DNA from 3 places in the Streptomyces sp. NBC_00490 genome. Region 3 is predicted to be linked to each of the others. Evidence: riboswitches for the same ligand, from Rfam matches in the RefSeq annotation. Region 3 holds a riboswitch; each other region holds the start of a gene.

Region 1 (9,836 bases), 3.7 Mb from region 3:
CATGCCACTGGCTCTCCTGGCCCTGGCTGTTGTCGCTTTCGGCATCGGCACGACCGAGTTCGCCACGATGGGACTGCTGCCCCAGATCGCTGACGGGATCGGCGTGTCCGTACCGCAAGCGGGCAATATCGTCTCCGCCTACGCGCTCGGTGTCGTCGTCGGCGCCCCCGTGCTGACGGGCATCGGCGCGCGCATCCCCCACAAGCGGCTGCTGCTGCTCCTGTCCGGACTGTTCGTCATCGGCAACGTCGCGTCCGCGCTCGCGCCTGACTTCGGCCTGCTGTTCGCCGCACGTTTCCTGGCCGGTCTGCCCCACGGAGCGCTGTTCGGTGTGGGCGCGGTCGTGGCGTCCCGGCTGGTCACGCCCGACCGGGCCGCACGCGCGGTGTCGAAGATGTTCCTCGGACTGACCGTCGCCAACATCGTCGGCGTCCCCGCCGGTACCGCGCTCGGTCAGCAGCTCGGCTGGCGCTCCGCCTACGTAGCGGTGGCCGTCATCGGACTCGTCGCGCTGGCCGCGCTGGCCGTCTTCGTCCCCCACCAGCCCCGCGGAGAGCACTCCGGCGTCGGGCGCGAGCTGCGCGCGATGGGCAACAAGCAGGTGGTCATCGGCCTGGCCACCGCGGTCGTGGGATTCGGCGGGTTCTTCGCCGTCTACAGCTACCTGGTGCCGATGCTGACCAACGTGACGGGCCTGTCCGACTCGTCCACCACCTTGGTCCTCGCGCTCTACGGCGTCGGCATGACGCTCGGCACGCTGGTCGCGGGCCCGCTCACGGACCGCGCGCTGCGGCCGACGCTGTACGCGGGGCTCGCCCTGCTGAGCTCGGCACTCGTGGTGTTCTACTTCGCCGTCCACAGCACCGTGCCCGCCCTGGTGACGATCACCCTCATCGGCGCGATGGGCGCCCTCATCACCACGCCCGTCCAGATGCTGCTGATGGCCAAGGCGAAGGACGCTCCGACCATGGCCGCGGCCTCCAACCACTCCGCGTTCAACCTGGCCAACGCGGGCGGCGCCTGGCTCGGCGGTCTCGCCATCTCCGCGGGCTGGGGCTGGACCTCGCCCGCCCTGGTCGGCGCGGCCCTGGGCGTGGCCGGGCTGGGGCTGGCGTTCATGGGCGGCGCCATGGACCGGGGCGGCCGACGCTCCGAGGTGGTCACGTCGTCGAGCGCGCAGTCCGAGCAGGTCACCGCCGCTCCGTAGGCGGAGCGGGCGGCTCAGTTCCAGAGCGGATAGGACACGGTCTGCGCGTACCGCGCGGGCCGCCCGTCCGTGTACTCCAGCGTGATCCGGGAGTAGTGCGAGAGCTGGGGCCGCTTCTTCCAGGGCTGCGGGTGGTCGAGCCGTACGGTCACCGGATAGGCGTGGAAGCGGCCTGCCGCGCAGTACGGCTTGCAGTCGTTGACCCAGTTCACGCCCTTGGCCCGCGCCGCATCCGTGCCCCACTGGGACCAGCGGAGCGAGGTCAGGCGACTGTTGCCGTCACCGCAGGCGAGCATGAAGTCGGCCGGACGTATGTGCGGGTGCCAGAAGCAGTCGACGAGGACCGGAAGCGCGGTGGGCTGCCGTGCGGTCTGCGCGGCGGGTGCCGGGACGGACCGGGCCGCGGGCGGCGTGCCCGCCGCGGTGGCCAAGGAGGCGACCGCGCAGAGCGTGACCGCCGTCGTGAGTGCACGCATACGCATAACCGCTCCCCGCTGCCCCCCGCCGACAGATACCCCTGTACCGACGCTACGACCGGGGGCCCGAACGCACCACTCGAACGGAGCAGTGCGCGGGGTGGGCCCGGGTGGCCGCGCCGGCGGTCGCCGGACGCTGCCCGGCGAGTGGACGACGGCGTCGGGGGCACCGAACCGACGCCGTGTTCGAGGCGGCGCTGTCGGATCCAGGCGCCGTCGAAGTCCGACCGCTCGCCCGACTCGCTCATACGACCCTGGTCCTCAGCCCGTGACCGTCTCCGCGGGGGAGGTGGCCCGGCCGCCGGGGATCGCCGCGAGCAGTTCGCGGGTGTACGCGTGGCGGGGGCGGGTGAACAGCTCCTCCGGCGGGCCCGTCTCCACGACGCGGCCGGCCCGCATGACGGCGACCTGGTGCGCGATCTGGCGTACGACGGCCAGGTCGTGCGAGATGAAGAGATAGGCCACGCCCGTGTCGGTCTGCAACTCGGCGAGCAGGTCGAGGACTTGGGACTGCACGGACACGTCGAGCGCGGAGACCGGCTCGTCGCACACCACCAGGTCGGGGGAGAGGGCGAGAGCACGGGCGATGGCCACGCGTTGACGCTGACCACCGGACAGTTCCGCCGGCCGGCGTTCGAGCGTGGCGGCGGGCAGTGCCACCCGGTCGAGCAGTTCACGGGCCCGGGCGAGCCGGGAGGCGCGGTCGCCGACCTTGAAGGCGCGCAGCGGCTCCGTGATCACCTCGCCGATGGAGAAGCGCGGATCGAGGGACGCGTACGGGTTCTGGTAGACGAGCTGGGCGCGACGGCGCAGCTCTCTGGCCCGGGCGCCTCGGGCGGTGGTGACGTCGGCGCCGTCGAACAGGACGTGTCCGGCGGTGGCGTCGGCGAGGCGGAGCACCAGGCGCGCGGTCGTGGACTTGCCCGAGCCCGACTCGCCGACCAGGGCGAGGGTCCGGCCGCGGTGAAGGGTGAAGCTGACGTCGTCGACCGCGCGCAGAGTGCGGGGGCCGTCCCCGGCGCGGGGCAGTCGGAACTCCTTGACCAGGTTGCGCACTTCGACCAGCGGCGCCGCGCCGGCCGTGGGCACGGACACGGGGGTGCGGGGCCGGACGGTGGTCAGGCTCGGGGCGCTGGCCAGCAGGTGCCGGGTGTACTCGTGCTGCGGGTCGGCCAGGATGTCGCGCGTCGGGCCCGCCTCCACCACCCGGCCCTGTGACATCACCACCAGACGCTGGGCCCGGTCGGCGGCGACGCCGAGGTCATGGGTCACGAGCAGCACCCCGGTGCCCGACTCCTCGGTGAGAAGCTGGAGGTGGTCGAGGATGACGCGCTGCACGGTGACGTCGAGTGCGCTGGTCGGCTCGTCGGCGATGATCAGTCGGGGCTTCGCGGCGATGGCGACGGCGATCAGGGCGCGTTGCCGCATGCCGCCGGACAGCTCGTGCGGGTACTGCTGGGCACGGACGGACGCGTCGGGCAGCCCGGCCCGGTCCAGCACGGCGACGGCCTCGGCGGCAGCCGTACGCCGGGTCGCCAGGGAGTGGACGCGCAGCACCTCGGCCACCTGGTCGCCGATGCGCTTGACCGGGTTGAGCGAGACCGTCGGATCCTGCGGGACCAGCCCGATCCGCGCGCCCCGTACGAGGCGCAGCTCCGCCTCCGACAGGGTGGCGAGGTCGTGCCTGCCGAAGCGGATCGTGCCCGCGTCGATGGTGCCGTTGGCCGCCAGCAGACGGGTGACGGCGTGCGCGGTGGTGCTCTTGCCGGAGCCGGACTCGCCGACCACGGCGGTGACTTGCCCCGGCCATACGTCGAGGTCCACGCCGCGGACGGCCGGGATCGTGCCGCCGCGCGTGCGGTACGACACGGACAGGCCGCGTATTTCCAGCAGGGGTGTGGTCACGTCCTCACCGTTCTCACGTCCAAGTGTCGTCATCGTCGGGACCATTCGCCGTCGAGCGCCCTGGCGATGCGGTTGGCGGCCAGCACGGTCGCGGCGATCGCCAGCCCGGGCAGTGCGGTCAACCACCAGGCGTTGGCGAGGTAGTTGCGGCCGTCGGAGATCAACGTCCCCCACTCCGGGGCCGGCGGCGGTGCGCCGTAGCCGAGGAAGCTGAGCGCCGAGACGGCCAGGATCGAGGCGCCGAAGTCCAGCGTGGCCAGGACGACGACCGGCCCGGCCGCGTTGGGCAGGACGTGCCGTCCCAGCACCGAGTACCAGCGGGCCCCGCTCGCACGGGATGCCTCCACGAACACCGCCTGCCGTACCCGCAGGACCTCGGCGCGCGCCACCCGGGCGAAGGAGGCGACGCTGGCGATGCCGACCGCGATCGCCACCTTCACCGTCCCGTACCCGAGCGCGGTGACGAGGGCCAGCGACAGGAACAGCGCGGGGATGGCGAGGAGGACGTCGACGAAGCGCATCAGCACGTCGTCGACCCAACGGCCCACGAACCCGGCGACCACACCGAGCAGACCACCGACCACGAACGCGACCAGGACCGCGATGATCGTCGCCTTGAGGGAGAGCTGGGCGCCGTGGACCACACGCGAGAACACATCGCGGCCCAGTTCGTCCGTGCCGAACCAGTGACTGCCGTTCGGGGCACGGAAGTTCTCGGACGGCACCCCCTTGAGGGGATCCTGCGAGGTGAACAGGTCCGGCCAGAACGAGGCCAGCACCACCAGCACGACGACGACCGCCGACACCAGCAGACCGGGGCGCCGCGACAGGAACCGCAGCACCTGCCGTACGTCGGCACGGCCCCGTCCCGGCTTCCCCCGGGTTCCCGGCTCGACCGGGCGGACGAGGCCGAGGGCGGCCTCGGCCTGGTCGTCGACAAGGCTCTGACTCATACGAAGCTCGCCCTCCTGTCCGAGGCCACCACGATCCGCGGGTCGAGGAGCGGATAGACGAGGTCGACGAGCAGATTCGTCGCCACGAAGATCAGCGCCCCGAACACCACCACTCCCTGGACCAGCGGGATGTCCTGAGAGGTGACCGCCGCCGCGGTCACCCGGCCCAGACCGTCGCGCGAGAACACCGTCTCGACGACCACCGAACCGGCGATCAGCTGCCCGACCAGCAGGCCTACGACAGTCAGCGCGGGCAGCGACGCGTTGCGCAGCGCGTGCCGCAGATGCACCCGCCAGCGGCCGGCGCCCTTGGCGCGCGCGGTCTCCACATAGGCCTGGTCAAGGGCGGTGAGCAGGCTCTTGGCCAGTACCTGCGCGACCTGTGCGCCGGTCGGGATCGCCAGCGTCAAGGCCGGCAGCACCAGTCCTTCCGGCCCGTCGTTGCCGAAGGCCGGGAACCAACGCAGCCGGAAGGAGAACGCCTCGACGAGCAGCAGCCCCACCCAGAACGTCGGGACCGACACCCCGAGCGGGGGCAGCGACAGCAACAACTGCCGCAGCCACCGCCGCGAGGTGTACGTCGCCACCACCGCGAGACCGCCACCGAGCAGCACCGCCAACAGCAGTGCGGCAGCGGTCAGTTGCAGTGTCTGCGGCAGCGCGTCGGCCAGCGTGGCGGTCACCGGGCGGCCCGTGGAGACCGCGTCGCCGAAGTCCCCGCGCACCGCCCGGCCCAGATAGTCGGCGTACTGCACCAGCACCGGCTTGTCGAAGCCGTACTCGTGCCGCAGCGCGGCCAGCCGGGCCGGGTCGACGTCCCCCGAGTCCATCCCGGCACCGGCCATCGCGGTGACCGGGTCACCGGGCAGGAAGTCCAGCACCAGGAACGCCACCGTGTAGGCCGCCCACAGCACCCCGACCGCCTGCGCGACCCGCTTGATCACATAGCGGCGCACGCGCTAGCCGATCCAGGTGTCGTGCAGCTGGATGCGGCTGCCCGAGTCGAAGGCGAGGCCGTGCACCTTCTGCGACACGCCCAGCTGGGTCTGGAGCTCCACGACCGGCACGTTGTACGCGTTCCGCACGATCAGCTTCTGCGCGTCGTCCACCAGCTGCCTGCGCTTGGCAGTGTCCGTCGTCGCGGCCTGTCCGGACAGCGCCGTGTCCAGCGAACTTGCGGGCAGCCGGTAGAAGTTGGCCAGCCGCGTGGAGAAGGAGCTGCGCAGGATGTCCGGGTCCGAGCGGGTCACGTTGCCCCACACCAGGTCGAAGTCGCCGCCCTGGAGCGTGGTGGCAAACTGGCTGACCTGGCCCTGCTTGAGCGTCACGTCGATCCCGACGTCCTTCAGCTGCTGCTGGACCAGCTCCAGTGCGGGCTGGTTGGTGCCCGCGTTGGGGAACCAATTGATGGCCAGGCTCAGCTTCTTGCCGTCCTTGACGCGGACGCCGTCACCGCCGGCCTTCCAACCGGCCTGGTCCAGCAGGGCCTTGGCCTTGGCCGCATCGAAGGCGAGGTCCGAGGAGAGGTCGGTGTAGTCGGGCGTGGTGTGCGCCAGGACGCTGGTCGCCGGCTTCGTACCGGTCGGGAAGACCGTGTCGGCGATCTGCTTGCGGTCGACGGCGGCGAGGATCGCCTGGCGCACCTTGGCGTCCTTGAGGACGGGCCGCGAGTTGTTGATGCCCAGCCCGAACACCACGCCGGGGTTGGCCCTGCGCAGGAGGGTGACCTGGCCGCCCTTGAGGGCCGCCTCGTTGGCCTTGCCGACGCTGCTGATCGCGTCCACCTGGCCGGACTGGAGGCTTCCGGCCCGCACCCCCGCCTCGGGCACCACCTTGAACACCAGCTTGTCCAGGTAGGCCTCGCCCTTCTTGGACCACAGCGAGGAGCCCCAGGCGTACCCGGTGCGCTTGGCCAGGGTGATCGACTGGTTCTGCACGTACTGCTTCAGCACGAACGGCCCCGATCCGACGACACCGTCGCTGCACTTCCGCTGCGGCGTCTTCTTCACGCTCGCCGACGACTCGATGCCCAGCGAGTGGGTCGAAGTCGCCTGGAGGAACTGCGCGTTGGGCTCCTTGAAGGTCACCCTGACGGTGAGCGGGTCCACCGCGGCGGTGCTCTTGACGCTGCTCAGATAGCCCTGGGCGAGGACGCCCAACGCACCGAGCTTCGGGACCGCGTCGAAGTTGTCCTTGACGACCTGCGCGGTCAGCTCGGAGCCGTCGCTGAAGGTGACACCCGAGCGCAGGTGGAACGTGAACTCCGTCGCGTCGGCGTTGATGTCCCAGCTCTTGGCGAGCCATGGCACGATCTTGCCGGTCTCAGGGTCCTGGTCGGTGAGGGAGTCCACGGTCTGACGTACCGAGTAGATGCTTTCGTTGCTGCCGACCTGCTGGGGGTCCACGCAGCCGGCGTCGGAACCCACCGCGAAGGTCAAGGTGCCGCCGGACTGGGGTCGGTTGCTTCCGCTGCCCGGGCCGGTGCTGCCCGAGCCGCAGGCGGTGAGCAGAACACTGGTGGTCAGGAGGGCGGCGAGGGGCGCCCATCGGGAGGTTCTGAAATCCGGAAGTGCTGTCACGGAGGGGTCTCTCCTACTCGTGTCACCAGGCAAGGGGGTGCCGTACCAGGCACGGCCGTGCATGGGTGTGCGGCCCCGGCCGGCGTGACGCCGGTGGCGGGGGAGCGCTGTGCAGACGGGGACAGGCGGGCGACACCGGGAGAGCCGGTGGCCGGGAAGAGCGCGGGGAAGGTGGGCCGGCGGCGGAGGTCAGCCGACCGCGGACGGGCTCGTCAGGCCTGACAGAGGCAGCTGGTCGAGCGCTTCAGATCGATATGGCGTCGACGCGCGAGGCGGGAGAACACCGTGGCGAGAGCGAACGAGGCGCTGAGTTCACCACCGTGCCGCATACCGGTCCTCCCCGTCTCCGGCCCCAAAGACGGGGCCACGCGCTTGCGGGAATCCTCGGTGATCCCGCCGGGCTTTCACCTGGAGCACCCCACCGCGCGGGAGGGTTGCCGGTCAGCAAGCCAGGGCTGGACGCTGACACTCAATGCCGATCGTGATCGTACGGAGCGGTCTTGTCGTACGTCAATGCCACCATCGGGCGCCCTGTTCGAGAAGGCGTCACCCTGAGCGTGGTCATCTTGCCCAATCAGTCCATGAGCGCCCGCACTTGGCGGTGGCCGGCCTCTCCGCGAGACCAGATGTGCGTCAGACGGCGCGGGTTCACGCGGTCCCAGGTGTCGTGGTCCATGACAGCGACGGCGTCCGACAGCCGCCACCGCGAGGAACTCCATGAGGCCTCGGGGACTTCCACCAGACCGTCGAGGAGCGCGACGGCCGCTGCCGCGAGCGTGCCCACGGGCCATGGCTGCCATGTCGCGACGGTGTCGGTGAGGGCATGGGATTCGATCAGATGCAGGAGGGACGGTGCGACGGGGAGGTAGGGACCGCTGCCGTCGACGTCGGTGCCCACACTGCCGTCGGTGTGGATCAGGTCCCGGCACGGCTTCGACACCCGCTCGCCGGTCCATTCGAAGTACCAGCCGCCTCTTCCGGGGTCCTGCCATGCTCGCGTCTTCATGCCGAGGTGGTCGTACTCCCACCTGCGGACGGACTCGTACCGCTCCCCGGCCACCATCCGGCTACGGCGTACCTCGTACCGAAGGCCCGCGAACTTCTGCTCGAAACCCTCGCATCGGATGAGGAGATCCAGCGGGGCGGGCACGAGCTTCCCCGCATGATCGTGCACGTGCCAGAACTCCATCGGCACCCCGAACCGGGCGGGGCGCTCACGTCGGCCCGTCCGGTGGAGGAAATCCTGTGCCCGCGGCGAGAGCTCGGACGGGTCTTCCAGGAGGTGCATGCTGGACTTCATTTCCCGGCAAGGTACGGCTGTCGGGCGGGGAGGCGGTCAGTTGAAGGCGTCGGTCATGCAGTCCCTCCGGCAGCCGGAGTCCTCGAAGCGTCGGCGGAGGGCCGCGGCTGCCTCTTCGCGTCCCACGGAGTCGTATCCGTAGTGCCGGCACGCCGTCCTGCGCACGTCCCCGACGGTGACGATGGCCGGCTCGCCCTGTGTGGCCTGGCGGCGTGCCTCGGCGATGGCCATGTCCGCGGCGCGCAGCAGGTTCCGGGACCGGTCCCGGGTCACGGCCGCCCGGGCCCGCTCCGCGGAGAGGGGGCGCAGGACTCGCCCGCGCCAGAGGGAGCCGGCGACGACGAGAACGAGGCCGAGTGTGATGAACAGGACTCCGCCGGGGTCGTAGGGCATGGGGGAAGTCTCCACCACCTCACGCCCGGTCCGGCAACGGGTCCCGCTCGGTGCGGGTCAGGAGATGGCCCGGAGGACGCTGTGGGGTCGGCGTCGGTGGCGGAGTTGTTCGACGGCCGCGGCGGTCTCGGCGTCCGCGGGGAGAAGGATGGTCAACTGTTGTTCGTCCTCGGGGAGTTCGAGGGTTTCCCGCAGCAGCCGAAGCTCGTGTCCGGCTGGGTGGTTGACCCGGAGGACTCCGCGTTCCGGAACGACGTGCCGGTTCAGACGGCGGGTCAGTTCGGGGCCGGCGAGGGGCGCGAGTTGTGTGGTGAACCACTCGGAGCTCGCCGCGGAGGGGGCGAGCCACAGGTCGAAGGCCTGCTCGTCGGCGATGTCGTCCCAGTCGGCGAAGAACGTGCGGGCGCGGGAGTCGGTGAAGACGTAGCGGGTGAGGTTCGGGGTTTCGGCGTCGAGCAGTCCGCTGCCGTTCGTCACCGACTCGTACGCGGGGGTGTGGGCGAGGATGTCACCCAGCCGGTTGGTGACTACGGCGATGCCCGGTTCGAGGAGGCGGAGTGTCTGCTGCACGGCGTCTCGCACGTGCCGGGGCGGGGGTGCGGGTGGCGCGTGCGCGATGCATTCTCCGCCGGAGATCTTTGTGAGATAGCGCAGGTGGGCGCGCTCGGAGGGGGACAGGCTGAGGGCGTCGGCGAGCGCGTTGACCACCGCCACCGAGGGGTTGCGGTCTCGGCCCTGCTCGATGCGGGTCAGATATTCGACGCTGATGCCGGCTCGCGCCGCGAGATCCGTGCGGCGCAGCCCCGGTGAACGGCGGCGGCCCCGATCCGGCAGCCCGAGTGTCTCCGGCTGGACACTGTCGCGCTTGCTCCGGATGAAGTCCCCCAACGGCGTACCCATGCCTTGAGGATAGGGCGGGGCGGACGGGACGCGGAGAGCTGAGGGTGGCCCTGCGGGGGCCAGCCTGAGCTCGGCCTGGCTGTCGCTGAGGGCCGCCCCGATGGTGGTGGGCATGGACAACAA
Region 2 (9,836 bases), 1.6 Mb from region 3:
GCAGGGCGGCCTCGCCGCGCTTGACGTCGCTGTGGGCGGCGCGCAGCTTCCGGTGCAGCGATTCGGCTTCCTTCTTCGCCGACTCCAGTTCGGTGCGCAGCCGCTCGGTCTCGGTGCGCGTGTGCTCGCGCGCGTGCGCGAGCTCCTCGCGCAGTCGCTCCAGCTCGGCGCGGCTCTCCTCGTCGGCGCGCTCGGCGTCGGCCCGCTGGGCCTCCTCGCCTGCCGCCGTCACGAGCTTCACCCAGCCGGTGGGGCGCAGAACATAGGCCGCGGCCGCCACGTCGAGCGGATCCGCGGCCGGGGGTGGTGTGCCGGAGTCGAGGGCGCCGGAGAGCTCCGGCTGGGCCTCTCTGAACTTCTCCCCGATCCGCTGCCGGAACAGCGGATCGGTCTCCAGTGCCGCCGCCATCGCGTTGCCGGCGAACTTGGCCCGCCGGTTGGGAGCGAATCTCGCGTACTGTCTGAGCTGTGCGGGCAGTTCGCCGACGGTCAGCCCGCCGAAGCCGTCGGACACGATCTGCACGACCCGGCGGCGCACGCCGTCGGGCAGCGGACGGTCGAGCACCTCAGCGGCGCCGTCGCCCGGCCCCCCGCCTGCGCTCTCCACCATCCGTCAACACCCCAACCGTTCCGCGGGGCCCGCTCCCTCAGGAGCCGGCGCCCGGCCTGTCCACGAGTTCCACCTGATCCACGGCATTGCACCAGCGGCAGCGCACCGACTCGATGGTCTCACTGACCACCTCGCGCTCCTCGACCTTCGGCTCACCGGCGAGGTCGAGGTGGACGTACTCGACGACCTTCGACGAGCGGGTCACATCGAAGCGCGTGAGGTTGCCACAGAGGGTGCAGCGCCACCGCGTCGAGGCGGTCGGCAGGGGAACCGTCATCGTGACTGTGCTCATTCCTTCTAGGTCTCTATTGTCCGTGACGCGCCGGTCTCCCGGCGCGTGTGGCCGTAACCCTACGGCCTGGCGGGGACTCGCCGCTGGTCCGTCCACGGCGGCGAGGCGGTCTGTCGGCTTGCGTCCCCTTACGTCATGCTCTGTGTTCATGATCAGCAACTGGAGCGTGGTGGCCGGCCGGGCGAGCAGGTCGCTGTGGCGGTCGGCGCCGATGACCTACGGCCTCATCGCCCTGTGCTGCGCGCTTTTCGTGGTCGGCCCGGCGGCGGGCCTCAATCCGGCGTACGGCTCCGGCGACGCGCTGGCGGCCGTCCAGCGCGCCTACTTCCACCGCTGGGGCGTGGTCCCCGCAGAACTGTTCGAGGGTTCCGCCAGAGCCGTGCTCACCCCGGCGACAGCGCTCTTCGTCCACGGCAGCTGGGTCCACCTCCTCGGCAACATGCTCTTCCTCTACGTCTTCGGCGTGCTGACCGAGGAACGGATGGGCCGCGTCCAGTTCACGCTCTTCTACCTGGGCTGCGGCTACCTCGCGCTGCTGGGGTACGCGGCCGCCAACGCCGAGTCCGAGCAGTCGCTGGTCGGCGCCTCGGGGGCGATCTCCGCGGTCCTCGGAGCGTTTCTCTACCTGTTCCCCGGGGCCCGGGTGACAAGCCTGCTCCCGTTCCTCTTCTTCCTCCCGCTGCGCTTCCCGGCCTGGGTCGTGCTGCCCTTCTGGGCGGCCCTGCAGTGGCTGGCGGCGGGACAGGCGTCGCAGGGCCCGGGGGTGGCGTATCTGGCCCACCTGGTGGGCTTCGGCCTGGGCTTCGCCTTCGCATGGGTGCGATTCGGCCGTGCCACTAGAGTGAAGACCGCCCCAGCAGCGGCCCCCGAGGGAGAGAACCAGCAGTGATCACCGCGATCGTCCTCATCAAGACCAGCGTGGACCGGATCCCCGAGATCGCCGAGTCGATCGCGGCCCTGGACTCCGTGAGCGAGGTCTTCTCCGTCACCGGCACCTACGACCTGATCGCCATGGTCCGGGTCAAGCAGCACGAGGACCTCGCCGAGGTCATCCCCGGCAGCATCAGCAAGATCCCGGGCGTCGAGGGCACCGACACCCACGTCGCCTTCCGCACGTACTCCCAGCACGACCTGGAGGCGGCGTTCGCGATCGGCCTCGACAGCTAGGCGGTGACGTCGAGGGCCATGATGCCCTTGGCCGTGCCGGCGTAGACACGTCGGCCGCGGACGACGGGGCTCAGCAGGACGCCCGGATCGGCACCCACCTCGGCCTTCCAGCGCAGCTTGCCCTGTACGTCGAGGGCGTGGATCTCGGTGGCCGTGCGCACGTAGACGGTGGTGTCCACCAGCACCGGGTCCGAGAAGGCCCCGCCTCCGCCGTACGTCCAAGCCACCTCGCCGTCCTTCGTGATCGCCCGGAGCGTCGCCTCCGCGGCGGTCACCCCCAGGAAGTCGAAGGTGGCCGCCTTCGCCGGGACGTAGGAACCGGCGATGCCCTGCTCCCGCCATTTCACGCGGCCCGCCAGGTCCAGCCCGAACAGTTCGTTCGCCTGGTTCCCGGTGCTCACGACCACGGTGTCGCCGCTCACGGCGGGGCGGCCGGCATCACGGTCCAGCAGGGCGTCGAACGGCTTGGCGGTGCCTTCGTCGGTGATCCCGTAGAGGTGGTTGTCGTAGCAGGGCACGTAGAGGACGCCATCGGCCACGACGAGCTCCTCGGTCGGCGCACCGCCCACCGAGGCGTCCCAGCGCACCTTGCCCCGGCTGTCGTACGCCTGCACGACACCCGCGCCGTCGAAGGCGCGCACCGCGGAAGCGACGACGACGGCGCCTCCGAGTGCCACGGGCTGCCGGAAGTACGGGCTGGGCAGATCCCTCGTCCACATCCGCTCACCGTCGGCGCTCACCGCGATGAGCCGGCCCGGTTCGGCCGGCTCCCCGTCCGCGTTCACGGTGTCGGTGACCACGGCGACGAAGATTCCGTCGGCGGTGACAACCGGCCTGGTGAAGGTGGCCTCCCCCTTGATGAGGGGCGCCCCCCAGCGTTCCTTGCCGTCGCTGCCCACGGCCCGCAGGGTCCCGTCGGCCACGGCGACGTACAGCGTCCGGCCGTCGGCGGAGAGCACCCCGCAGGGGCCGCCGCTCACGCTCGGGGCGCCGCCGGCCTCGTACGTCCAGCTCGCGGCCGCCTTTCGCGCGACGGCCCCCGGTGCGCTCGCGCTCCCGGCCTTCCCCTCGGCGCCGGCGTCCGGCCTCCCGAGCCACCACCAGCCGCCCGCTGCCCCGACGGCTGCGACCACGCCCCCGCCCGCCACGGCCCGCAACAGCCGGCGCCGCGAAGGCGCGGGCGCGGAACCGGGGACCACGGCCGTCACCGGGACCTCCGGCACCACCACACCCGGCACCGGCGTGTCCGTCGCCGTCACCGGTGCCACGTACTCGACCCGGCTCTCCCGCTCCCCCGACTCGCCCTGCGGAAGCCACCGTTCGGCACCCTTGGCCGCGACGGGCTCCGCCGAGGCGCCCCTGAACCAGCCGGACCGTACGCTCTCCCGCAGCGTTCCCGCCGTGTGCCCCACGGCCTCGATGACCGCCTCCGGCGTGGGCCGCTCCCCCGGCTCGTCCCGCAGACAGGACTCCACCAGCGGCAGCAGACCCTCCGGTACGCCCTTCAGGTCGAAGTCCCGGGTCAGCACGCGCAGCAGGATCACCGAGTCCTGGCCCTCGCCGAAGGGCTCGCGGCCGCTCGCCGCGTACGCCAGCACCGCGCCCAGGGCGAAGACGTCGCTCGGCGGGCCGACCTGGCCGCCGTTGCGGATCTGCTCGGGCGAGACATAGCCGACCGAGCCGACGATCGCGCCCGTGCGGGTCATCGCCGTGGCCTCCAGCGCCCGGACGATCCCGAAGTCGATGACCCGGGGGCCGTCGGGGGCGAGCAGGATGTTGGAGGGCTTGAGGTCCCGGTGGACCATGCCCTTGGCGTGGATGGCGCCCAGCGCCTCACCCAGCGCCGCCGCCAGCACCCGTACCGCCGGCTCCGGCAGCGGACCGCCGTCCAGCACCGCGTCCCGCAGGTTCGGCCCTTCCACGAACTCCGTGGCCATCCACGGGTGTTCGCCCTCCGGATCGGCGTCCACGACGCGCGCGGTGTACGTCCCCGTCCCGCCGACCGTCTGCGCGGCCCGCACCTCCTGCCGGAACCGGGCGCGGAAGGTGCGGTCCTGGGCGTACTCGGACCGCACGACCTTCACCGCGAGCCGCAGTCCCGCCCGTGACTCGGCGAGATAGACCTCGCCCATGCCGCCCGAGCCGAGCCGGCCCCGTACCTCGTACGGGCCGATCCTGCGTGGGTCCGTCGCGCGCAGCACCTGCACTTCCCGCTCCCCCGTCTGCGTGAACCTGTCGAGGAGGCAGGGTATAGCAGGCCCGTCAGCAGGTCAGACCGCCGGGACGCAACGGCCGTCCTCCGTGCGGTACTTCCACTTCGCACCGTCCTGGACGAGCTCCTTGACGGCGGTCACGAAGCGCTCGACGTGCTCGTCCGGCGTGCCCGCGCCGAAGCTCACCCGGATCGCGTTGAGGGACTTCTCGCCGGGCGCGGCCTCCGGGGCTCCGCACTCGCCCTGGGTCTGGGGGTCGCTGCCGAGAAGGGTGCGGACGAGGGGGTGGGCGCAGAAGAGGCCGTCGCGGACGCCGATGCCGTACTCGGCGGAGAGGGCGGCGGCGAAGTGGGAGCTGTTCCAGCCCTCGACGACGAAGGAGATCACGCCGACGCGCGGGGCGTCGTCCCCGAAGAGGGACAGGATCCGGACCTCGGGGACCTCGGCGAGGCCGGTCCTCACCTTCTCGATCAGGTGCCGCTCACGGGCGACCAGGGTGTCGAAACCGGCCTCGGTGAGCGCCTTGCAGGCCGACGCGATGGAGTAGGCGCCGATCACGTTCGGGGACCCGGCCTCGTGGCGGGCCGCGGTCTCGTGCCACTCGACGTCCACGCCGCCGTCCGTACGGCGGGTGACCTTGCGGCTGGCGCCGCCGCCGGCGAGGTAGGGGTCGGCCGCCTGGAGCCAGTCGGCGCGGCCCGCGAGGACACCGGAGCCGAAGGGCGCGTACAGCTTGTGGCCGGAGAAGGCGATCCAGTCGACGTCCAGGTCCCGCACCGAGACCGGGTGGTGGGGGGCGAGCTGGGCGGCGTCCAGGACGATCCGGGCGCCGTGCGCGTGGGCGGCGGCGGCCAGCTCACGCACCGGCCACAGCTCGCCGGTGACGTTGGAGGCGCCGGTCACGCAGACCAGGGCCGGACCGAACGGGTCGCGGGCCGCCAGCGCCTTCTCCAGGGTCTCGACGGCCTGGGCCGGGGTGCGCGGGGCGTCGAGGTAGGTGACGCGGGCGTCCTGCCAGGGCAGCAGGCTCGCGTGGTGCTCGGTCTCGAAGACGAAGACCTGGCAGTCGGCGGGGAGGGCGGCGGCGAGGAGGTTCAGGGAGTCGGTGGTCGAGCGGGTGAAGACCAGCTGGTCGTCGGCGCGGCAGTCCAGGAACTCGCTGATGGTGTTCCGGGCGTTCTCGAAGAGGTCCGTCGACAGCTGGGAGAGGTACCCGGCGCCGCGGTGGACGCTGCCGTAGTACGGGGCGTAGGCCGCCACGTCGTCCCACACGCGCTGCAGGGCGGGGGCGCTGGCCGCGTAGTCGAGGGCCGCGTAGGTGACCTCGCCACCGGTGACGAGCGGGACGGTGACATCGCTTCCCAGAACGGGCAGCGGGGCACAAATGGTCTGGGCGGCGGCAGCGGTGGAGACAGACATGGGGAACTCCCGTGAGAGAGCATGCCGGAGAAGGACATGCGGAGGTGAGGAAAAGGGTGCGCGGAGGCGGGGCTCGGCAGCCCTATCGCATTCGCTTGCTCACGGAAGACTCCCTCGAACGACCAGGACCCCTGGATTTCGAGAGGGGCCCGCGCTTGCCGTAGACCTCGCTGCCTACGGCCTGGTCTTCACCCGGGGCACCCCGCCACGGACGGAGGGTTGCCGGACAGTCGGCCGGGGCCTCATGACTGTCACTCATGACCTGGTCAAAGAACGTACGCGATGTGATCGTCGTCCCGCAACCCGTGTCCGGATCGCGGGACGACAACCGGTGGACGTCAGGCGTTGCTGGCCGCCGCCCAGCGCTCCAGCGTCCGCTTGGCCGCGCCGGAGTCGATCGACTCGGCCGCCTTCACCATGCCGGCCCGGATCTGGTCCACGAGCGGTGCCTCCGTCGGCGCGAACGCCACCAGCGCCGCGGCCGAGTTGAGCAGGACCGCGTCCCGCACCGCTCCGGTCTCGCCGTCCAGCAGACGTCGGGCGACCTCGGCGTTGAACGAGGCGTCCGCGCCCCGCAGCGCCTCCACCGGCACCAGTTCGAGTCCGACGTCCCGCGGGTCGAAGGCCTCCTCGCGCACCTTGCCGTCGCGGACGACCCACACCCGTGACGTGGCCGTGGTCGTCAGTTCGTCGAGACCGTCGTCACCGCGGAAGACCAGCGCGGAGGAGCCTCGCTCGGCGAGCACTCCGGCCATGAGCCCCGCCATCCGGGTGTCGAAGCAGCCGACCGCCGAGGCGGTGACCCTCGCGGGGTTGGTCAGCGGGCCGAGCAGGTTGAACGAGGTCGGGATCCCGAGGTCCCGGCGGACCCCGCCGACGAACCGCATCGACGGGTGGAACCTGGCCGCGAAACAGAAGGTGATGCCGGCTTCTTCCACCACCTGGGCCACCCGCGCGGGCGACAGGTCCAGGTTGATGCCGAGCTTCTCCAGGACGTCGGAGGAACCGCTCGCCGAGGACGAGGCCCGGTTGCCGTGCTTGACGACCTTCGCCCCGGTGCCCGCGATCACGATGGCGGACATCGTCGAGATGTTGACCGTCTTCGCCCGGTCGCCGCCGGTGCCGACGATGTCGACGGCGGGCCCGGGGATGTCCAGCGGCTGCGCGTGCGCGTACATCGCCTCGACGAGACCGGTGATCTCCTCGACCGTCTCCCCCTTGGCCCGCAGCGCCACCATGAAGCCCGCGATCTGGGCGTCCGTGGCCTCGCCGCTCATGAAGCGGTCCATGGCCCACGCCGTGTCGCCCGAGCTCAGGTCCTGCCCGGCGAGCAGGGCGCTCAGTACCTCGGGCCAGGAACGGCCCGCCGCGGTGTCGCCTCCAGCGGGGGTCACAGCGCTCATAAGGCCGCTCCAGGATGTCGTAGAAGAGTGTGGGCCCACCCTATCCAGCCGCAGGGGACGGCGAAGGGCCCCGTCCGGTGTTCGGACGGGGCCCTTCGGCGCGCGTGGCGAGCGCAGCGATCAGTGGTGGCCGTGGCCGCTCGTGATCTCCTTGTACTCCTCGGCGGTGGGCTTGGGGATCTGGGACTCCTCGCCGAAGTAGGCCTTGCTCAGCTTGACCCGCAGCTTCTCGGAGCCCTTCACCTTGCGCTCGACGCCGTTGTCGTCGACCGTCGGGCCGATCTCGGCCGGCACGTACTGCTCGTGCGCGGTGAGCGTGTGCAGCGCGTCCTGGCTGAGCGGCTCGTGCACCTCGATGAACTCACCGTGCGGCAGGCGCTTGATGATGCCCGACTCGCGGCCGTGCAGCACCTTCTCCCTGTCGCGGCGCTGGAGGCCGAGGCAGATCCGCTTGGTCGCGATGAACGCGAGCACCGGGGCGACGAAGAACGCGATCCGGACGAACCAGGTGATCGAGTTGATCGACATGTGGAAGTGCGTGGCCCACAGGTCGTTGCCGCCACCGATCAGCAGCACGAAGTACACCGTGAGCCAGGCGACACCGAAGGCCGTACGCGTCGGCGCGTTGCGCGGGCGGTCCAGGATGTGGTGCTCGCGCCTGTCGCCGGTGACCCAGGCCTCGATGAACGGGTAGACCGCGATCGCGACCAGGACCAGCGGGAAGATCACCAGCGGGATGAACACACCCAGGACGAGCGTGTGACCCCAGAAGTTGATCTCCCAGCCCGGCATGACACGGATCAGGCCCTCGGAGAAGCCCATGTACCAGTCGGGCTGGGCGCCCGTGGACACCTGGTCCGGCCGGTAGGGGCCCATGGACCAGATCGGGTTGATCGAGGCGATCGCCGAGATGACCGCGATGACACCGAAGACCAGGAAGAAGAAGCCGCCGGCCTTGGCCGTGTAGACCGGGAACAGCGGCATGCCGACCACGTTCTTGTTGGTCTTGCCGGGGCCCGCGTACTGCGTGTGCTTGTGGACGAACACCAGGATCAGGTGCGCCACCATCAGGCCGAGCATGATGCCCGGCAGCAGCAGGATGTGGACCGAGTAGAACCGGGCCACGAAGTCGCCGCCCGGGAACTCGCCGCCGAAGAGGAAGAACGACAGGTACGTGCCGACGATCGGCACGGACAGGACCGCGCCCTCCATGAAGCGGACACCGGTGCCGGAAAGCAGGTCGTCCGGGAGCGAGTAGCCGGTGAAGCCGGTGAACATGCCCAGGACGAACAGCAGGAAGCCGAACAGCCAGTTGACCTCACGCGGCTTGCGGAACGCGCCCGTGAAGAACACGCGCATCATGTGCACGAACATGCCGGCGAGGAAGATCAGCGCCGCCCAGTGGTGGATCTGCCGGATCAGCAGACCACCGCGCACATCGAAGGAGATGTGCATGGTCGAGTTGAACGCCTCGGACATCAGCTGTCCCTGCAGCGGGACGTAGCTGCCGTGGTACTCCACCTCGTTCATCGACGGGTGGAAGAACAGCGTCAGATACACACCCGTGAGGATGATGATGATGAAGCTGTACATGCAGATCTCGCCCAGCATGAACGACCAGTGGTCGGGGAAGATCTTGCGCATGTTGGCCTTGGCCAGGGAGTAGATCCCCAGCCGGCCGTCGGCCCAGTCGGCGAGCTTCTCGCCGGCCGGCGCCTTCCCGCGGTCGCGGGCGGGCTCGGTGTTCTCGTTGGTGCTCATCCGCGCTCCCAGAAGGCAGGACCGACAGGCTCTTCGAAGTCGCCCTGCGCTTCGAGGTAGCCCTCGTCGTTCACGGCGATGCGCAGCTGCGGCAGGGCGTGACCGGCAGGGCCGAAGATCACTCGGGCGCCGTCGGAGAGGTCGAAGGTGGACTGGTGGCAGGGGCAGAGCACGTGGTGCGTCTGCTGCTCGTACAGGGAGATCGGGCAACCGACGTGGGTGCAGATCTTCGAGTACGCGACGATGCCCTCGTGCGACCACTCGAGCTCGCGCTTGTCCTTGATGTCCTCCGGCTGGAGCCGGACGATCATCAGGGCCGCCTTGGCGATCTCCGTCTGGAATTCGTGGTCGTCCTCCTCCAGGCCGTCGGGCTTGGCGAAGGTGAGCGAACCGACGGCGATGTCCGAGGGGCGCAGCGGCTCGTTGGTGTTCATGTTGACGAGCAGCAGCCCCTTCTTCCACATGGTGTGGCGGAGCTTGGTCCCGGGCAGCGGGCCGAGGTCGCGCAGCAGCACGACTCCGGACAGCGGCACCAGGGTGAGCGCACCGAGCATCGTGTTGCGGATCAGCTTGCGACGGCCGATCGCGGACTCCTTGGTGCCCGCCTTGAAGTCTTCGAAGACCTTCTCGCGGACCTCGGCAGGGGCCGAGATCGGGTGCCGCTCGTCGACCATCTCCTCGTCGGACATCAGCGTGCGGGCCCAGTGGACCGCGCCCGCGCCGATCGAGAAGAGCGCCACACCGAGGGTCAGACCGAGCGCGAAGTTCAGCGCGTTGATGTGACCGATCGGGAAGACGAAGATCGCCTTGTCGTGCGGCACCGCCACGTACGAGGCGATGAAGGCGACCGTGGCCAGCATCGACAGCGTGAACAGGAAGGCGACCACGCGCTCGGAGCGCCGGGCGGCCACCTCGTCGATGTCCTGGACGCGGTGCTCGTGGGGCGGCAGGCCGGGGTCGGCGAACGGGTT
Region 3 (9,836 bases):
GGGTGACCATCCTGGCCTTGCCGCGCGCCGCGTCGATCAGCTTGCGGACCTCCGCCGGGTCCGGGTCGCGCAGCAGCTCCTCGGAGTGGGCGCCCTTGCGGCAGGGGGAGATGAAGGGGCCCTCGAAGTGGATGCCGGCGATGTCGCCCTGCTCGGCGAGCTCGGACAGCAGGCCCGCCCGCTGGGCCAGGAAGTCCATGTCGCCGGTGACGGTGGAGGCGACGAGGGTGGTGGTGCCGTGGAGGCGGTGGGTGTGGATGCCGTGGAGTACGTCATCGGCGGTGCCTGAGGTGAACGAGGCTCCGCCGCCGCCGTGGTTGTGGATGTCGACGAAGCCGGGGACCAGGGTGTAGCCGGTTACGTCGATGACCTGGGCGTGGTCCGGTGCGCTGCCGGCGATGCGGGTGCCGTCGACGATCACTCGGCCGTCTGTGACGGTTCCGGTGGGGAGGACGACCGTCGCGCCGGACAGGACGAGGGGGGACTTGTCCGTCGCGGGGTGCGGGCTCGATGTGGCTGGTCGCGCAGTTCCCCGCGCCCCTAGCGGCGTTGCCATCAGGGGGTTACCTCCGTACGGTCCGTTGTGTCGAGGAGATCCCAGGCCAGCAGGCCTGCGCCCAGGCAACCCGCCGTGTCGCCCAGGGCAGCCGGGACGATCGTCGGCAGCTTTTGGAAGGTGATCCGCCGCCGGACGGCGTCCCGCAGTGGTGTGAACAAGGTTTCCCCTGCCTCGGCCAGGCCGCCACCGATGATCAGGGTGCGGGGGTCCAGGAGGGTGAGGGCGGTGACCAGGCCGTCGGCGAGGGCGTCGACCGCGTTCTGCCAGACCTGTACGGCACGGGGGTCCCCGGAGCGCACCGCCTTCGCGCAGTCCGCCGCGTCCGCGTCCGGGTCCCCGCAGGCGGCGGCCCATGCCTCGCTGACGGCCGCCGCGGAGGCGTACCGCTCCAGACAGCCGTGCTGGCCGCAGGGGCAGGGGGTGCCGCCGGGGCGTACGACGATGTGGCCGATCTCGCCCGCGAAGCCGTGCGCGCCCGCCTCCACCCGGCCGGCGATGCCGATGGCGCCCGCGATGCCGGTGCCCAGGGGGACGAAGAGGAAGCGGTCGGCGCCCCGGCCGGCGCCGATGCGACCCTCGGCGAGACCACCGGTGCGGACGTCGTGGCCGAGGGCGACGGGGACGCCCCCGAGCCTTTCGGTGAGCAGCGCGCGCAGCGGTACGTCGCGCCAGCCGAGGTTGGCGGCGTAGGCGGCGATGCCGTGCTCGGCGTCGACGATGCCGGGGACGGCGACGCCGGCGGCGGACGCGGGCTCGCCGAGGTGCTCGGCGCCGTACGCGCGCAGGTCGGCGGCGAAGCCGAGGATGCCCTCGACGACCGCGTCCGGGCCGCGCTCACGGCCGGTCGCCCGGCGAGCCTGGTGGAGCAGCTCGCCGGAGGCGCCGACGAGGGCGGCCTTCATTCCGGTGCCGCCCACATCGAGGGCGATGACATGTCTCACGGGGGTAGTGTGGCCCGGCGACCCGTGAGAGGTCTAGTCCACTTACGTGGTGTAGACCTTATGTCTGACCTTTCGAAAGTTTCGACGATGACGATGTGGGGCTCGGCAGTGCAGCGGCGTAGGACAGGAACGATCGCGGTGGTGTCCGCACTGGGCATGACGGCGGTACTCGGCGGCTGCGGAGCCGGGGCGGACTCCGACGAGGTGACGCTGAGGCTGGTCGCCGCCGACTACGGGGACAGCGAGGCCAACAGCTCGCAGAAGTACTGGGACGGGCTCGTCCAGCAGTACGAGAAGAAGCACCCGAACGTGACGGTCGACGTCAGCGTCTACTCCTGGAACGACGTCGACCGCAAGGTCAAGGAGATGGTCGCCGCCGGGAACGCGCCCGACATGGCGCAGATCGGCGCGTACGCCGACTACGCGGCCGACGACCTCCTCTACTCGGCCGACGAACTGCTCTCCATCTCCACGCAGGCCGACTTCGCCGCGCAGTTCGCCTCCGCGGGGGAGGTGGACGGGACGCAGTACGGCATGCCGTTCGCGGCCTCCACCCGGCTGCTCTTCTACAACAAGACCCTCTTCGCCGAGGCCGGCCTCAGCGCGCCGAAGACCTGGGACCAGCTCGCCGCGGACGCCGCCGCGCTCAAGGCGGACGGGGTGAAGTACCCGTACGCCCTCCCGCTCGGGTCGGAGGAGGCGCAGGCCGAGACCATGCAGTGGCTGCTCAGCGGCGGGGGCGGCTACACCGAGAACCTCGGCACGTCGTACGGCATCGACTCCGCCGAGAACGTCGCCACTCTCACCTGGCTCAAGGACGACCTCGTCGGCAAGGGACTGACCGGGCCCGTCGCGCCGGGGAGGCTGAACCGGGCCGACGCGTTCGCCGCGTTCGCGAACGGGCAGGTCGGGATGCTCAACGGACACCCCACCCTGATGCAGATGGCCGCCAAGAAGGGCGTGAAGTTCGGCATGGTGCCGATGCCCGGGGTCGACGGCCAGACCAAGGTCTCCATGGGCGTCGCCGACTGGATGACGGCCTTCAAGCAGAACGGCCACGCCGAGCAGGTCGGGGACTTCCTCGACTTCGTCTACGACGAGAAGAACGTCCTCGCCTTCTCGCGCGAGTACGACCTGCTGCCGGTCACCGCGTCCGCGTCCGGCGTCATGAGCACGGCCGCGCGGGACAAGGACCTGCGGCCGTTCCTGGAGGAGCTTCCGCTGTCCGAGCTGTATCCGGTCGGGCGGACGTCCTGGGCCACGGTGAGCGAGGCGGTGAAGAAGCGGATCGGGAGCGCGGTGGTGTCCGGCGGCAGCCCTACGGAGGTCCTCGCCGGGCTTCAGTCGACGGCGTTGCAGGCGGAGAGCGGGGAGTAGGCGTTGTCGGTGGCGGCGGCTACCGTGCGGGGCATGGACGACCAGGACGGGCTCGGGGCCCGGGAGCGGGCGATCCTCGTCCTCGAGCGGCGGGGGTTCGCCGGGCCGGGGGCGAAGGAGCGGGCGATACGGGAGGAACTGGGCCTGGTCCCGGTTCGCTACTACCAGCTCCTGAACGCCCTCCTCGACGACCCACGAGCCCTCGCCTTCGACCCGGTCACGGTGAACCGCCTACGCCGGGTGAGAGATTCCCGCAGATCGGAGAGGTGACCCTCGGGTTTCCTCGCCCCCGCCGCCCCTACCCGTCCCATCCCCAGGGGCATGCCGCCCCTTCGACCCCGCTCCCAGGGGGCGCTGCCCCCTGGACCCCCGCTCCTCAAACGCCGGAGGGGCTGAAATTCACGGACCGTCCGCTTCACATCGCCGGTCACTGCATTCCAGCCCGTCCGGCGTTTGAGGACGAGGCCCCTTCAGGGCCGAAGCGGGGGTCTGGGGGCGGCAGCCCCCAGGGACGGGACGGGTAGGGGCGGCGGGGGCGAAGACATTAGGGTCGGCGTATGGGCTCCCACACGCACGTCATGGACGAGTCGCTGCCGACGCCGGTCACTCAGGTCGGGCGCGACGGACTGGACGCCATTCTCAGCCGGCCCGGCAGAGCCGTCGTCGCGTTCGACTTCGACGGGACGCTCGCGCCGATCGTGGCGGACCCCGAGCAGGCCCGCGCCCACCCGCAGGCCGCGTCCGCGCTCGCCGCACTGGCCCCGAAGGTCGCCTCCGTCGCGGTGATCACCGGCCGCCCGCCCGGCGTGGCCGTACGGCTCGGCGGATTCGACGGGACACCGGGACTCGACCACCTCGTCGTCCTCGGCCACTACGGCGCCGAACGCTGGGACGCCGCCACCGGCGACATCACCGCCCCACCGCCCCACCCCGGCGTCGCCCACGCCCGCGCCGAACTGCCCGGGTTCCTCGACCGGATCGGCGCCTGGCAGGGCACGTGGATCGAGGAGAAGGGCCGCGCCCTCGCCGTCCACACCCGCCGTGCCGCAGACCCCCAGGCCGCCTTCGACGCCCTGAGCGCACCCCTCACCGACCTCGCCACCCGCCACGGCCTCATCGTCGAACCGGGCCGGCTGGTGCTGGAACTGCGGCCGCCCGGCATGGACAAGGGCGTGGCCCTGACGGAGTACGTCCGTGAGCTGGGCGCCGAGGCCGTGCTGTACGCGGGCGACGACCTGGGCGACCTCCCCGCGTACTCCGCCGTCGACAAGCTCCGCTCCGACGGCGTCCCCGGCCTGCTGGTGTGCAGCGCCGGCAGCGAGGAGGTTCCCGAGCTGAAGGAGCGGGCCGATCTCGTCGTCGACGGTCCGCAGGGTGTCGTAGGGCTGCTGCGGGCGCTCGCCGCTCAGCTGGGCTGATCGGCGTCGAGCGCGTGCAGCTGGTCCAGGAACCACTGGGCCGGCGGCAGCGCCGTCGCCGCCGCGGCCAGCCTCTTGGTCCGCGAGGCCCGCTCCTCCACCGGCAGGGTCAACGCCTCGTGCAGGGCTTCCGCCGTACCGACCACGTCGTAGGGGTTGACCACGATCGCGTCCTCGCCGAGCTCCTCGTACGCCCCCGCCTCCCGCGACAGCACCAGCACGCATCCTTCGTCCGACACGACCGGCACCTCCTTCGCGACCAGGTTCATCCCGTCCCGGATCGGGTTGACCAGCGCCACGTCGGCCAGCCGGTAGGCGGCCAGCGAGCGCGCGAAGTCGTCCTTCACGTGCAGGACGACCGGTGTCCAGCCCGGTGTGCCGTACACCGAGTTGATCTCCTCCGCGACCCGCTGGACCTCCGCCGTGTACTCCCGGTACACCGCGAGGTCCTGCCGCGACGGGTAGGCGAACGCCACGTGGACGACCCGCTCCCGCCACTCGGGACGGTCGTCGAGCAGCTGCCGGTACGCCAGCAGGCCCCGGACGATGTTCTTGGACAGTTCGGTGCGGTCGACCCGGACGATCGTCCTGCGGCCCTCGCCGACCTCCGCCCGCAGCGCCGCCAGCCGCTCGTCCACGTCCGTCTCGTGCGAGCGCTTGCGCAGGAAGTCCGCGTCCGCCCCGAGCCCGTGCACACCGATCCGGGTGTCCCCGAGGCCGCCGACGAGCTGCTCCGCGCACGCCTCGAACGCCGACGCCCACCGCCGGGTCAGGAACCCCAGCCGGTCCGCGCCCAGCATGCCCCGCAGGACCTTCTCGGCGATGTCGTCCGGCAGCATCCGGAAGTACTCCGGGGGCGCCCACGGGGTGTGCGAGAAGTGGCCGATCCGCAGGTCGGGGCGCAGCTCGCGCAGCATCCCGGGCACCAGCGTCAGGTGGTAGTCCTGCACCACGACCGCCGCGCCCTGCCCCGCCTCCTCGGCCAGTGCTTCGGCGAAGGCGCGGTTGTACGTCTCGTACGACGCCCACTGGCGCCGGAACTCCGCGTCGAAGACCGGCTCCAGCGGGGTCTGGTACAGCATGTGGTGGACGAACCACAGGGCCGAGTTCGCGATGCCGTTGTACGCGTCCGCGTGCACGTCCGCCGGGATGTCGAGCATCCGGACGCCTTGCTCTCCCTCCCCGCGCCGCACGGCCTCGCGGTCGCCGTCGGAGAGTGCCGAGCACACCCACAGCGAGTCCGCGTCCGACCCGATCGCGGAGAGGCCGGAGACCAGCCCGCCGCCACCGCGCTTCGCGGACAGCGAGCCGTTCTCCTGCACCTCGTACGAGACCGGGCCGCGGTTGGACGCGACGAGCACCCGGGCACCCTGGTCGGACTGCGTGGAAGCCATACGCCTCAACTTAGCCCGACCCGGAAACGCTCAAACGTGCGGTTCGCTGTATACGGGCTTGTGGGCGCCGTAATACGGCCGCCCTCAGGCGACCTTCCGGGACGCGTACTCCACGATCTCCACCATCGGCGGGCGCTCCTCCGTGTCCACGGAGTACGTCCGCGGCTCGAAGCCGTCCGCGCCCCGCTCGAACTGGGTGAGGGAGGGGCGGATGAGGTGGCCGCGCGCCAGCCGCAGCTGGGCAGTGCGGTAGATCGCGGCGGACATCCGGCCCAGGGCCTGTCCGTCCTGGTGGCGGTGTTTGCGCACGCCCACGTCGACCTGGGCCAGCGCGTCCAGGCCCACCAGATGCAGCGCGTCGACCAGCATGCCGAGCTCGACGCCGTAGCCCACCGGGAACGGCAGCTGTTCCAGCAGGGAGCGGCGGGCCGCGTACTCGCCGCCCAGCGGCTGGACGAAGCCGGCCAGCTGGGGCCAGTGCATGTTCAGCAGCGGGCGCGCCATCAGCTCGGTCACCCGGCCGCCCTGGCCCGCCGCGCCGCCCAGGGGACGGTCGTACATGCCCTTGACGAGGTCGACGGCGGGGTCGGTGAGCAGCGGGCCCACGATCCCGGAGACGAAGTCGGAGGAGAACTCCTTCAGGTCGGCGTCGATGAAGCAGACGATGTCACCGCGGGTCACCAGCAGCGAGCGCCACAGCACCTCGCCCTTGCCGGGCACGGCCGGGAGACGGGGCAGGATGTCGTCGCGGTGGACGACGGTCGCCCCGGCCGCGGCGGCGACCTGCGATGTACGGTCGGTGGAGCCCGAGTCGACGACGACTATCTCGTCGACGAGGGGGACCTGCTGCATGAGGTCGTGACGGATCACGGAGACGATGTCACCGACCGTCTCCTCCTCGTTGAGTGCGGGCAGTACGACGCTGACCGACTGGTTCGTGCGTTGCTTGGCGGCCAGGAGCTGGTGGAGCGGGCGATCGGTCAGGGACCAGGACCGGGTGGTCAGCCAGCGCTCGACTTCGTTCAGCACAGTGCGCGGCTCCTCTGCGTTCTCTCGGCGAGTATGCGTATCAGCATGTGATCCATCTCGCGGACCGGACGACTATCTCAACTGTCCTGGTCGTCGGTTACAGTCTTGAACAACGCGGATGACCATCGCATGTCGAGGGTGGCCCGCCGTTCACACAACTTCATACCGCTCATCCAGAGGGGCAGAGGGATACGGCCCGATGAAGCCCCGGCAACCCTCCAGTCGGTTTCTCACGCGCGTGAGGCTCCCGACTCGGGAAGGTGCCAAATCCGTCTCACGGCGAGATGCGTCGTGAGGAAGATGAGGAAAGGGCCTCGCCTCTCATGGCTGCGCAGACTGTTGCAAGCACCACCGAAACCACCGTAGACCTCGGCCCGGCCGCGGCGCTCAGCTGCCGCGAGTGCGGTCACCGCGTCCCCCTCGGCCCGGTCTTCGCGTGCGAGGAGTGTTTCGGCCCGCTCGAGATCGCCTATGACTTCTCGGCCTACGACACCGAGGAACTCCGCAAGCAGATCGAGGCGGGACCCGCGAACATCTGGCGCTACGCGCCCTTGCTGCCCGTCCCCGCGGACGTGGCCGACAAGCCCAACATCAACCCGGGCTGGACCCAGCTCGTCAAGGCCGACAACCTGGCCCGCGAACTCGGTGTCACCGGCGGTCTGTATGTGAAGGACGACTCCGGCAACCCGACGCACTCCTTCAAGGACCGCGTCGTCGCCCAGGCCCTGGAGGCCGCGCGCGCCTTCGGCTTCACCACCCTCTCCTGCTCCTCCACGGGCAACCTGGCCGGTGCCGTCGGCGCCGCCGCCGCCCGGGCCGGCTTCCGGTCCTGCGTGTTCATCCCGCACGACCTGGAGCAGGGCAAGATCGTCATGGCCGCGATCTACGGCGGCGAGCTCGTCGGCATCGAGGGCAACTACGACGACGTGAACCGCTTCTGCTCCGAGCTGATCGGCGACCCGGCCGGCGAGGGCTGGGGCTTCGTCAACGTCAACCTGCGGCCCTACTACGCCGAGGGCTCCAAGACTTTGGCGTACGAGATCTGCGAGCAGCTCGGCTGGCGGCTCCCCGACCAGCTGGTCGTGCCGATCGCCTCCGGCTCGCAGCTCACGAAGATCGACAAGGGGCTCCAGGAGCTGATCAAGCTCGGGCTCGTCGAGGACAGGCCGTACCGGATCTTCGGTGCCCAGGCCGAGGGCTGCTCGCCGGTCTCCGTCGCCTACAAGGCGGGCCACGACGTGGTGCGGCCGCAGAAGCCGAACACCATCGCCAAGTCCCTCGCCATCGGCAACCCGGCGGACGGGCCGTACGTCCTGGACATCGCGCGCCGTACCGGCGGTGCGGTGGAGGACGTCAACGACGAGCAGGTCGTGGACGCGATCAAGCTGCTGGCGCGGACCGAGGGCATCTTCGCGGAGACCGCGGGCGGTGTGACGGTCGGTGTCACCAAGAAGCTGATCGAGAACGGCCTGCTGGACCCGGCACTGACCACCGTTGTGCTGAACACGGGCGACGGACTGAAGACCCTGGATGCGGTGGCGGGTACGGGGCTCACCGCGACCATCCGCCCCAATCTCGACTCGTTCCGCGAGGCCGGCCTCCTCTAGGCCCCCGCAACCCCGACCGGAGGTTCAACCGTGAGCGTCAACGTCCGCATCCCCACCATCCTGCGCACCTACACCGGCGGACAGGCCGAGGTCGCCGCCGAGGGCGCGACCCTCGCCGAGGTCATCGCCGACCTCGAGAAGAACCACACCGGTATCGCGGCCCGCGTCCTGGACGACCAGGGCAAGCTGCGCCGTTTCGTCAACGTGTACGTCAACGACGACGACGTCCGCTTCGAGCAGGGCCTGGAAACGGCCACTCCGGACGGGGCCGGAGTCTCGATCATTCCGGCCGTCGCCGGAGGCTGACGGAGCCCCGGTCGTTACCCTCGGTAAGGCCGATTACCAAGAGTTCATCGAATTGCCCCCTCCGTGAGAGAAGCGGAGGGGGCAATTCTCTATGGTTGAGCGCGGTACAGTTGGGGAACCCGCTTCACCCTTCATGCCACCCGCATATGAGTTCTTGCTCCGGATGCGGCGAGAAGTAGCCAAAGTGTGTGGTTCTTTTGTGAACTTTGCTCCTTTTGTGGAGCCCGACTTGCCCAGAATTCGGGCGAATTCTCACTACATTCCGGACCCTTCGCGTCCAGAATTCTCGTCCGATTGACCTGTTGCAGACGGCAGTTGGACAGATACATTCAGCCGCGGTCGACGCGTTCCGGCGCACGCCCCCAATCCGTGGGGGGTGAGGTCTGACCCGGATCCATGAAGTGTGGATCTGTGCAAGGGCCAGTAATAGGGGAGTTAGGCATGGCTCAGGGCACCGTCAAGTGGTTCAACGCGGAGAAGGGGTACGGCTTCATCGCGGTCGACGGTGGTGCGGATGTATTCGTCCACTACAGCGCGATTCAGATGGACGGCTACCGCACCCTCGAGGAAGGTCAGCGGGTCGATTTCGAGATCTCGCAGGGCCAGAAGGGGCCGCAGGCGGACATGGTTCGCCTTGCGACAGGCTGAAGCACGCGCCGGGTAACTGCAGCGTCGTTCTTCGTTCTTTTTCGGAGGGCTCGTACCCCATGGGGAGTCATGGGTACGGGCCCTCCGGCATGTCCGGACCCCCTCCGGTACCTGCCCGGGACCCGTCCGGCAGCTGCCCGGAACCCGTGCGGGACCTGGACGATCCCTGAGAGGCGCTTGCACTCGCAGGGGTCGAGTGCTAATCATTGGCGTTAGCACTCTGAAGGTGAGAGTGACAAGAAGGACCGGGTCGGTGAGGCCCGCAGGCCAGGTGGGGCAAGGAACCACGAGGTGTGCGAGCCGTCCGTCGCGGGCGCGGGCGCGGTCCGAAGGAATCACCCCCAGTCCTGGAGGGACCACTTCACATGGCCAAGATCATCGCGTTCGACGAGGAGGCGCGGCGCGGCCTCGAGCGCGGCATGAACCAGCTCGCGGACGCCGTCAAGGTGACGCTCGGCCCCAAGGGCCGCAACGTCGTCCTCGAGAAGAAGTGGGGCGCCCCCACGATCACCAACGATGGTGTCTCCATCGCCAAGGAGATCGAGCTCGAGGACCCG

The links. A riboswitch is a leader RNA that binds a small molecule or an ion and turns the genes downstream of it on or off. The one in region 3 is predicted to bind S-adenosylmethionine.
Region 1: another riboswitch for S-adenosylmethionine. It lies ahead of OG381_RS05655 (ABC transporter substrate-binding protein); the one in region 3 lies ahead of thrC (threonine synthase).
Region 2: another riboswitch for S-adenosylmethionine. It lies ahead of OG381_RS15170 (aminotransferase class V-fold PLP-dependent enzyme); the one in region 3 lies ahead of thrC (threonine synthase).

What each region holds. Positions count from the first base shown of each region.
Region 1 is NZ_CP107869.1:1,266,489-1,276,324, reverse strand. Features, by position in the region: gene OG381_RS05680 (MFS transporter) at 2-1,207, shown strand; gene OG381_RS05675 (hypothetical protein) at 1,222-1,689, opposite strand; gene OG381_RS05670 (ABC transporter ATP-binding protein) at 1,945-3,621, opposite strand; gene OG381_RS05665 (ABC transporter permease) at 3,618-4,541, opposite strand; gene OG381_RS05660 (ABC transporter permease) at 4,538-5,497, opposite strand; gene OG381_RS05655 (ABC transporter substrate-binding protein) at 5,501-7,120, opposite strand; SAM riboswitch class IV at 7,484-7,597, opposite strand; gene OG381_RS05650 (hypothetical protein) at 7,695-8,420, opposite strand; gene OG381_RS05645 (hypothetical protein) at 8,457-8,813, opposite strand; gene OG381_RS05640 (helix-turn-helix domain-containing protein) at 8,871-9,713, opposite strand; gene OG381_RS05635 (NADPH-dependent FMN reductase) at 9,826-9,836, shown strand, end outside.
Region 2 is NZ_CP107869.1:3,357,073-3,366,908, forward strand. Features, by position in the region: gene OG381_RS15145 (NYN domain-containing protein) at 1-610, opposite strand, end outside; gene OG381_RS15150 (hypothetical protein) at 648-887, opposite strand; gene OG381_RS15155 (rhomboid family intramembrane serine protease) at 1,051-1,791, shown strand; gene OG381_RS15160 (Lrp/AsnC family transcriptional regulator) at 1,788-2,069, shown strand; gene OG381_RS15165 (serine/threonine-protein kinase) at 2,066-4,276, opposite strand; gene OG381_RS15170 (aminotransferase class V-fold PLP-dependent enzyme) at 4,340-5,701, opposite strand; SAM riboswitch class IV at 5,848-5,964, opposite strand; gene trpD (anthranilate phosphoribosyltransferase) at 6,040-7,104, opposite strand; gene qcrB (cytochrome bc1 complex cytochrome b subunit) at 7,225-8,865, opposite strand; gene qcrA (cytochrome bc1 complex Rieske iron-sulfur subunit) at 8,862-9,836, opposite strand, start outside.
Region 3 is NZ_CP107869.1:4,925,542-4,935,377, reverse strand. Features, by position in the region: gene nagA (N-acetylglucosamine-6-phosphate deacetylase) at 1-556, opposite strand, end outside; gene OG381_RS22195 (ROK family protein) at 556-1,500, opposite strand; gene OG381_RS22190 (extracellular solute-binding protein) at 1,609-2,877, shown strand; gene OG381_RS22185 (DUF3263 domain-containing protein) at 2,911-3,147, shown strand; gene otsB (trehalose-phosphatase) at 3,435-4,295, shown strand; gene OG381_RS22175 (alpha,alpha-trehalose-phosphate synthase (UDP-forming)) at 4,283-5,689, opposite strand; gene OG381_RS22170 (glucosyl-3-phosphoglycerate synthase) at 5,774-6,718, opposite strand; SAM riboswitch class I at 6,885-7,025, shown strand; gene thrC (threonine synthase) at 7,042-8,325, shown strand; gene OG381_RS22160 (MoaD/ThiS family protein) at 8,356-8,631, shown strand; gene OG381_RS22155 (cold-shock protein) at 9,073-9,279, shown strand; gene groL (chaperonin GroEL) at 9,645-9,836, shown strand, end outside.